Regions from separate parts of the Bradyrhizobium brasilense genome, predicted to be linked through region 1. Evidence: riboswitches for the same ligand, from Rfam matches in the RefSeq annotation. Region 1 holds a riboswitch; the other holds the start of a gene.

Evidence for each region. A riboswitch is a leader RNA that binds a small molecule or an ion and turns the genes downstream of it on or off. The one in region 1 is predicted to bind glycine.
Region 2: another riboswitch for glycine. It lies ahead of gcvT (glycine cleavage system aminomethyltransferase GcvT); the one in region 1 lies ahead of QA635_RS17475 (D-amino acid dehydrogenase).

What each region holds. Positions count from the first base shown of each region.
Region 1 is NZ_CP121669.1:3,753,588-3,758,073, reverse strand. It holds gene QA635_RS17485 (ABC transporter substrate-binding protein) at 1-936, opposite strand, end outside; gene QA635_RS17480 (M20/M25/M40 family metallo-hydrolase) at 1,202-2,332, shown strand; glycine riboswitch at 2,424-2,530, shown strand; glycine riboswitch at 2,534-2,648, shown strand; gene QA635_RS17475 (D-amino acid dehydrogenase) at 2,714-4,072, shown strand; gene QA635_RS17470 (ABC transporter permease) at 4,233-4,486, shown strand, end outside.
Region 2 is NZ_CP121669.1:3,586,827-3,591,312, forward strand. It holds gene gcvP (aminomethyl-transferring glycine dehydrogenase) at 1-1,414, opposite strand, end outside; gene gcvH (glycine cleavage system protein GcvH) at 1,438-1,803, opposite strand; gene gcvT (glycine cleavage system aminomethyltransferase GcvT) at 1,824-2,969, opposite strand; glycine riboswitch at 3,111-3,199, opposite strand; gene alaS (alanine--tRNA ligase) at 3,402-4,486, shown strand, end outside.

The DNA.
Region 1 (4,486 bases):
AGCCCGGCGCACCTTCGGATTGTCGAACGGCGGATAGAGGAAGTTCATGCGTCCGAGGGTCTGGAAGCCGAACTTGTTCAGGACGTCGATCTTGAGATCCGGATTGGCTTCGAGCACCGGCAGCATGTCGAACGGAAGGTTCTCCATGAAATCGATGTCGCCGGATTGCAACGCGTTCACCGCGGTCTGCGCATCGGCCATCGTGACCCATTCGACGCGGTCGACCTTGACGACCTTGCCGCCCGCGGTCCAGCTCGCCGGCTCCTTGCGCGGCACGTAGTCCTTGTTCTTCTCATAGACCGCCTTCACGCCCGGCTGGAATTCCGCCTGCACGAATTTGAACGGTCCGGAGCCGATCTGTTCCGGGATCGGCTTGTCCGGCGGCGTCTCGGCAAGACGCTTCGGCATCATGAACGGCACGCGCGACGACGGCTTGCCGATCGATTCCAGCACGAGGCCGTAGGGTTCCTTCAGCTTCAGCGTGATGGTCTTGGCGTCGGTCGCCTCCAGGCTCGCGACGAAGTCCATCAGCTTCTGGCCCATGCCGTCGACCTTGCCCCAACGCTGCAGCGAGGCGACGCAGTCTTCCGCGGTGACCGGCGCGCCGTCGTGCCACTTCAGGCCGTCGCGCAGCGTGAACGTGTAGGTCAGCTTGTCGTCGGAAACCTTCCAGTCCGCCATCTGCGGCTGGATCTTGAAATTGGAATCCGTCGCCAGCAGCGTGTCATAGATCATGTAGCCATGATCACGGGTGATGTAGGCCGTGGTCATGATCGGATCGATGACGCGCAGATCCGAGTGCATCACCGCGGTGATGGTCTTGCCCGCGGCCATCGCCTGCGGTGCGAATGACAATTCCTGCGGCGCGAACGACAGCGCGAGCGCCGTCAACGCGGCCGCTAGCGTGCGGTGTTTCCAACGCGAGATAGGGAACATGCAATCTCTCCTGACGTGTAACTGGTCAAAGCCGGCTTATTCGTTATGCATGTGGTTCGTTATTTAGGCGAACTAACATGCTGTATGGCTTGTGAAATCGAGACTTGCACCAAGCGCCAAGCGCGTCAATCGGTTTCAAGTCGCATCGGACGTACACAAACGAATGAGGCCGCGCGCCAGATTTTGGCTTTACAAAATCGTCGGCTGAGATTTTCGTAACGCGCGCGCGATGCCGGCGCCGTCAGAACAACAAGAGAGAACAACGATGAACCCCGCCAATCTCCCCTTTGATTCCGAAATGATGCTGCAGGGCCTGCGCAGCTGGGTGGAATGCGAAAGCCCGACCTGGGACGCCGCCGCGGTCGAACGCATGCTCGATCTCGCCGCCCGCGAGATGGCGATCATGGGTGCGACGATCGAGCGCATCGCCGGACGCCAAGGCTTCGCGGGCTGCGTCCGCGCCCGTTTCCCCCATCCGAAACAAGGCCAGCCCGGCATCCTGATCGCCGGCCATCTGGACACCGTTCACCCCGTCGGCACCATCGAGAAGCTGAAGTGGCGGCGCGAAGGCAACAAGTGCTTCGGGCCGGGCATCTTCGACATGAAGGGCGGCAACTACCTGTCGATCGAGGCGATCAGGCAATTGGCGCGCGCCTCCTTCACGACCCCGCTGCCGATCACCGTGCTGTTCACCCCCGACGAAGAGGTCGGCACGCCGTCGACGCGCGACATCATCGAGGCGGAAGCCGCGCGCAACAAATATGTGCTGGTGCCGGAGCCCGGCCGTCCGAACAACGGCGTCGTCACCGGCCGCTACGCGATCGCGCGCTTCAATCTGGAAGCCACCGGCAAGCCCAGCCATGCCGGCGCAACGCTGTCTTCCGGCCGCTCCGCGATCCGCGAGATGGCGCGGCAGATCATCGCCATCGACGGCATGACCACCGAGGACTGCACCTTCTCGGTCGGCATCGTGCATGGCGGCCAGTGGGTCAATTGCGTCGCGACGACCTGCACCGGCGAAGCGCTCAGCATGGCCAAGCGCCAGGCCGATCTCGACCGTGGCGTCGAGCGCATGCTGGCATTGTCGGGCACCACCAACGACGTGACCTTCAAGGTGACGCGCGGCGTTACGCGCCCGGTGTGGGAGCCGGATGCGGGCACCATGGCGCTGTATGAAAAGGCAAAACGCCTTGCGGCAGCGATGGGTCTCGATCTGCCGCACGGCAGCGCCGGCGGCGGCTCGGACGGCAACTTCACAGGCGCGATGGGCATCCCCACGCTCGACGGCCTCGGCGTTCGCGGCGCCGATGCACATACGCTCAACGAGCACATCGAGGTCGACAGCCTCGCCGAACGCGGCCGCCTGATGGCGGCACTGCTGGCGACGCTGGACTGACATCGATTGCACTGCACAACACGTTGGCACTGCCGGATCGAAATTTAGCCTTGTCCATTTTTAAGGCTTCGCCTACGGTCCGGCCGTCCAACGCGACGATGCGGGAGAGATCGAAGCGACAACATTCGTGTTGTTGCCTTTGGCGCCGACGGAGCAACCGCCCCGGAAACTCTCAGGCAAAAGGACTGTATCGTCAGGACGATCTGGAGAGAGACGAACATGGCCGCACATCAAGGGCCATGACGTCCACCGAAGGGGATAGTTCGCTTCTGGCCACAGCCCGATGCGGATCAAGCTCTCAGGTACCGTGACAGATGGGGCGCCGATGCCGGTTTCACCGGTGGTTCGGCGACTCTAACCCACGGGAGCCTGACGACTATCATGCCACACATCGCGATCATCGGCGCCGGCATCACCGGCATAACGACGGCCTATGCCCTGCTTGAACGCGGCTACAAGGTGACCGTCCTCGACAGGCATCGCTACGCCGCGATGGAAACCTCGTTCGCCAATGGCGGACAACTCTCCGCCAGCAACGCCGAGGTGTGGAACAGCGCCGCGACCATCCTCAAGGGGCTGCGCTGGATGCTGAGAAGCGACGCGCCGCTGCTGATGAACCCGAAGCCGAGCTGGCACAAATATTCCTGGATCGGCGAGTTCGTAGGCCACATCACGCGCTATCGCGGCAACACCATCGAGACCACGAAGCTCGCCATCGAAGCGCGCAAGCATCTGTTCTCGATCGCAGAGCGCGAAAACATCGCCTTCGATCTCGAACGCCGCGGCATCCTGCACGTCTATCACGACAGGGCCGGCTTCGAAGCCGGCCTCAAGGTCAACACGCTGCTGCAGCAAGGCGGGCTCGACCGCCGGCCGGTGACATCAGACGAAATCCGCGTCATCGAACCCGCGCTGCAGACGGCCTGCTATGGCGGCTTCTTCACGCCGTCGGACGCGACCGGCGATATCCACAAGTTCACGCGTGGGCTTGCCGACGCCTGCATCCGCCGTGGCGCGAGCTTTGTCCATGAAGCCGACGTCGACACGATCGCACGCGGCGATGACGGCTTCCGCATCGGCTGGAACGAAGCTGCTTCACATGATGCTGCGGTCGCGACACGCCAGCAGCTGCAGGCGGACGGGATCGTGATTTGCGCCGGCGTGGCGAGCCGCCACTTCGCCAGCCTGCTCAACGACCGCGTCAATGTCTATCCGGTGAAGGGCTATTCGATCACCGTGCAGCTCGATGCGCCGCAAAGCCGGAATGCCGCCCCAACCGTCAGCCTGCTCGATGAAGCTGCGAAGATCGTCACCAGCCGGCTCGGCGCCGACCGCTTCCGCGTCGCCGGCACCGCCGAGTTCAACGGCTTCAACCGCGACATTCGCGCCGATCGCATTCAACCGCTGGTGGATTGGGTGCGGCATCATTTCCCGGAGATCGATACGTCGAAAGTCGTGCCATGGGCGGGCCTGCGCCCGATGATGCCGAACATGATGCCGGTGGTTCGCGCCGGACGGATTCCGGGCGTGTTCTACAATACGGGCCACGGTCATCTCGGCTGGACGCTGTCGGCCGCGACGGCGCAGATGGTGGCCCAGGCGATCGACGATTGGCGCGACCTCGATACGCCGCCGATGGCGCCGTCGTTCGGTGCCGGGCTCGATGTGCCCGCCGACGCGCGCAAAGCTGAAATCAATCCACCTTCCAGTGGACTGCTTCGAACTTCACCGGAGGAATAATCGCGGCCCACAGGACTGATTAGCTGCACCGCAAAATCCGCAGCACCGATGGCATGGGACTTGCTCAAGTTCTACCGTGAGTCTGCTACCATCTGTGCTACGGTCTGGTGTGCAACGGTCCCGCTGGGGACTTCATCGACCACAACCCAACGGATCAAATTTGCTCGGATATCTGCTTCGCCGCATCCTCGCCGCCATTCCCGTGATGGGCGTGGTGGCTCTGTTCGTGTTCCTGTTGCTGCGGCTGACGCCGGGCGACCCGGCCGCCATCCTCGCCGGCGACAATGCGACGCCCGAACAGCTCGAACGCATTCGGACCTCGCTTGGTCTGAACGAGCCGATCTACATCCAGTTCTACACCTGGATCGCCAAGCTGCTGCACGGCGACCTCGGCGTCTCCCTGATCTCGAACAA
Region 2 (4,486 bases), 170 kb from region 1:
CCGGATGGCTGAGGAAGGCGCTGGTGCGCCGCAGCTCCTTCGGCAGCGCCTCGTGCGCGCCGGCCTCGATCTCGGCATAGCTGAGCTTGCCGCCGAACACGCGCCACACCGCCTCGACCGTCTCCGGCGTCGAGGTCTCGTCGAGCGCGATGCCGAGCGTGGTCGCGCCGATCCGCAGATTGATCCGCTCGGCCTGCGCGCGGGTGACGAGCTCGATCTGCTTGCTACCTGCCTCGACGGTCACGGTATCGAAGAACGCTTCGCTGGTCGGCGCAAAGCCGAGCTTGCGCAGGCCGGCCGCGAGCACGGTGGCGCGACGATGCACGCTGCGTGCGATATGGGTCAGGCCCTCGGGACCGTGATAGACCGCATACATCGAGGCGATCACGGCGAGCAGCACCTGCGCGGTGCAGATGTTCGAGGTCGCCTTCTCGCGGCGGATATGCTGCTCGCGGGTCTGCAGCGCGAGGCGATAGGCGGGCTGCCCACGCGAATCCACGGAAAGGCCGACGATGCGGCCGGGCAGCGAGCGCTTCAGCGTGTCGCGCACCGCCATATAGGCGGCGTGCGGTCCGCCATACCCCATCGGCACGCCGAACCGCTGCGCCGAACCGATCGCGATGTCGGCGCCGAGCTCGCCGGGCGAGGCGAGCAGCGTCAGCGACAGCAGGTCCGCCGCGACGATCGCCAGCGCGCCCTTGGCGCGCAGCGACGCGATGGCAGGCTTGAGGTCGCGAACCGCGCCCGACGTTCCCGGATATTGCAGCAGCGCGCCGAGCACGTCGGCGTTGTCGAGCTCGGTCAGGGGATCGCCGACCACCAGCGCCCAGCCCAGCGGCGCGGCGCGCGTGCGCATCACCGCCAGCGTCTGCGGATGCACCTCCTTGTCGACGAAGAACACCTTCGCCTTGACCTGCGAGTGGCGCTCGGCGAGCGCCATCGCTTCCGCCGCGGCGGTCGCCTCGTCGAGCAGCGAGGCGTTGGCGACGTCGAGCCCGGTGAGATCGCAGATCATGGTCTGGAAGTTGAACAGCGCCTCGAGCCGGCCCTGGCTGATCTCCGGCTGGTACGGCGTATAGGCGGTGTACCAGGCCGGGTTCTCCAGAATGTTGCGCTGGATCACCGCGGGCAGGATGGTGCCCGAATAGCCCTGGCCGATCAGCGAAGTGAACACCTGGTTCTGCGCGGCGAGCTCGCTCATATGCGCGAGCGCCTCGGTCTCGCTCAGCGCCCGGCCGAGATCGAGCGGCGCCTTCTGCCGGATCGACGCCGGCAGCGTCTCATTCATCAGCGCCTGCAGGCTCGTGGCGCCGACCGTCTCCAGCATCGCGTTGACGTCGCGCGGCGACGGTCCGATGTGGCGGCGGACGAAATCGGTGGCGGCTTCGTTGATCGGCTTGAAGGGCGCGTTCATGACGTGATCCTCGGGGTGATCCTTTAGGCGGTGTGCGCGGCGTAGGCGGCCTCGTCCATCAGGCCGCCGAGCTCGCCCTTGTCGGCAATCTTCAGCTTGAAGAACCAGGCCTTGCCGCCGGCGTCGGAATTGACCAGCGCGGGCTCGGCGGCGAGCGCGTCGTTGACCTCGACCACCTCGCCGGAGATCGGCGCGTAGACGTCGGAAGCGGCCTTGACGGATTCGACGACAGCGGCGGCCTCGGCCTTCTTCAGGCTGCGGCCGATCTTGGGCAGTTCGACGAACACGACGTCGCCGAGCTGCGACTGCGCATAGTCGGTGATGCCGATCGTGGCGACGTCGCCCTCGATGCGGAGCCATTCGTGGTCGGACGTGTACAGCGTCGTCATGGGGATCGGTCCTTTGGCGTTTAGCGTTTGTAGGTATTGGGGACGAAGGGCGTGGCGGAGACCTTCAGCGGGAGCCGCTGGCCGCGCACTTCGGCGAAAACGGTGGTGCCGACGGCGGAAAGGGCGGTAGGCAGATAGCCCATCGCGACCGGCGCATTGAGGCTCGGGCCGAAGCCGCCCGAGGTCACCTTGCCGATCTGCTCGGTCGAGCCGGCATCGGCGAACAGCGCGGCGCCTTCGCGCACCGGGGCGCGGCCGTCGGGCTTCAGGCCGACCCGCCGGCGCGCAGCGCCATCTGCGAACTGCGCGAGAATCTTGTCGGCGCCCGGGAAGCCGGCGGCGCGGGCGCCGCCGCTGCGGCGAACCTTCTGCACCGACCATTCCAGCGCGCCTTCGACCGGCGTCGTCGTGGTGTCGATGTCATGGCCATAGAGGCAGAGCCCGGCTTCGAGCCGCAGGCTGTCGCGCGCGCCGAGCCCGATCGGCAACACGTCGGGATTGTCGAGCAGCGCGGTGACCAGGGCTTCCACCTTGTCTGCGGGCACGGAAATCTCAAAGCCGTCCTCGCCGGTATAGCCGGAGCGCGAGACGAAGCAGTCGACGTCGCCGACGCGGCGCGGACCGGCGTCCATGAATTTCGTCGAACCGACATCTGCACAAAGTTTCGCCAGCGCCGATTCGGCTTTCGGGCCCTGCAGCGCGATCAGCGCGCGGTCGGCCAGCGAGACGATCTCGCAGGCGTCGGAGAGACTCGCGCGCAGATGCGCCTCGTCCTCGGCCTTGCAAGCGGCGTTGACCACGAGGAACAGGTGATCGCCGAAATTCGCCACCATCAGGTCGTCGAGCAGGCCGCCGTCATTGTTGGTGAATTGCGCGTAGCGCTGCCGTCCCGGCGCGATGCCGACGATGTCCTGCGGCACCAGTTTTTCCAGTGCGAGCGCGGCGTCGGCGACCTTGCCGGATTTGGCCTTCAGTACGAGTTGGCCCATGTGCGACACATCGAACAGGCCGGCTTCCTTGCGGGTGTGCAGGTGCTCCTTCAGCACGCCGGCCGCGTATTGCACCGGCATGTCATAGCCGGCGAACGGCACCATCTTGGCGCCGCGCGCGAGATGCAGCGCGTGCAGCGGGGTCTGTTTCAGCGGGGAGGTTTCGCGCGCAAGCATCACAGGGCCCTCGCGGTTCCCGCCGGGGACCTATTTCCCCTTGAGAAACCTGCAGAAAGCCCCATCTGTCGCTGTGCCTGAGAGTATTATCCCGTCGGCGGACGCATCGGGGCGAACCCCAGCGTCTCTTTCCAGATGTCAGACGTCACGCGGTCCTTTTGCCTGAGAGTTTCCGGGGCGGTTGCTCCTTCGGCGCCGGCGGTAAGGCCGGTCTCTCCCGACGTGACTAGGTATAGGTAGGTAGAAAACACGGCGCCACCAAGACTGTCAACGCAGCTGCAGCAACTATCCAATGGGCTTTGTGCTGCCGCGGCAAGCCCATGATCCGCCTGCACAGTTTCTGGACACCGCAGCTGGCAATGTCTAAAAGCGTTCGGCCGGAAAATGACGCCTTTTTGCGGCTGGCCGGCCCCTTTTTCCGATTGGATGAACATGAGCAGCGTCAACGACATCAGGTCGACATTTCTGAACTTCTTCAAGGAGAACGGGCACGAGATCGTGGCCTCGTCGCCGCTGGTTCCGCGCAACGACCCGACCTTGATGTTCACCAATGCCGGCATGGTGCAGTTCAAGAACGTCTTCACCGGCGTCGAGAAGCGCGGCTACCAGCGCGCCACGACGTCGCAGAAGTGCGTGCGCGCCGGCGGCAAGCATAACGACCTCGACAATGTCGGCTACACCGCGCGCCATCTCACCTTCTTCGAGATGCTCGGCAACTTCTCGTTCGGCGATTACTTCAAGGAGCGCGCGATCGAGCTCGCCTGGAATCTGATCACCAAGGATTTCGGGCTGAAGAAGGACAAGCTGCTGGTCACCGTCTACCACACCGACGACGAGGCGGCCGGCTACTGGAAAAAGATCGCGGGCTTCTCGGACGACCGCATCATCCGCATCCCGACCTCGGACAATTTCTGGGCGATGGGCGATACCGGCCCGTGCGGTCCGTGCTCCGAAATCTTCATCGACCGCGGCGAGCACATTTGGGGCGGACCTCCGGGCAGCCCGGAGGAGGATGGCGATCGCTTCCTCGAATTCTGGAACCTGGTGTTCATGCAGTACGAGCAGGTGACGAAGGAGGAGCGCGTAGCGCTGCCGCGTCCCTCGATCGACACCGGCATGGGGCTCGAGCGCATGGCCTGCATCCTGCAGGGCGTCGAGAGCGTGTTCGAGACCGATCTGTTCCGCAATCTGATCGATGCCGCCGCGTCTACCCTCGGGCACGGTCCGAACGAGCAGAACGTTGGGTCGTATCGGGTGATCGCGGACCATCTGCGCTCGTCCGCGTTCCTGATCACCGACGGCGTGCTGCCGTCGAACGAAGGCCGCGGCTACGTGCTGCGCCGGATCATGCGCCGCGCGATGCGCCATGCACAGCTCTTGGGCGCGAGCGAGCCGCTGATGCATCGCCTGGTCTGGGCGCTGGTCCGCGAGATGGGCCAGGCCTATCCGGATCTGGTCCGTGCGGAGAAGCTGATCGAGGAGACGCTGCGGCTGGAGGAGACGCGCTTCCGCAAGAC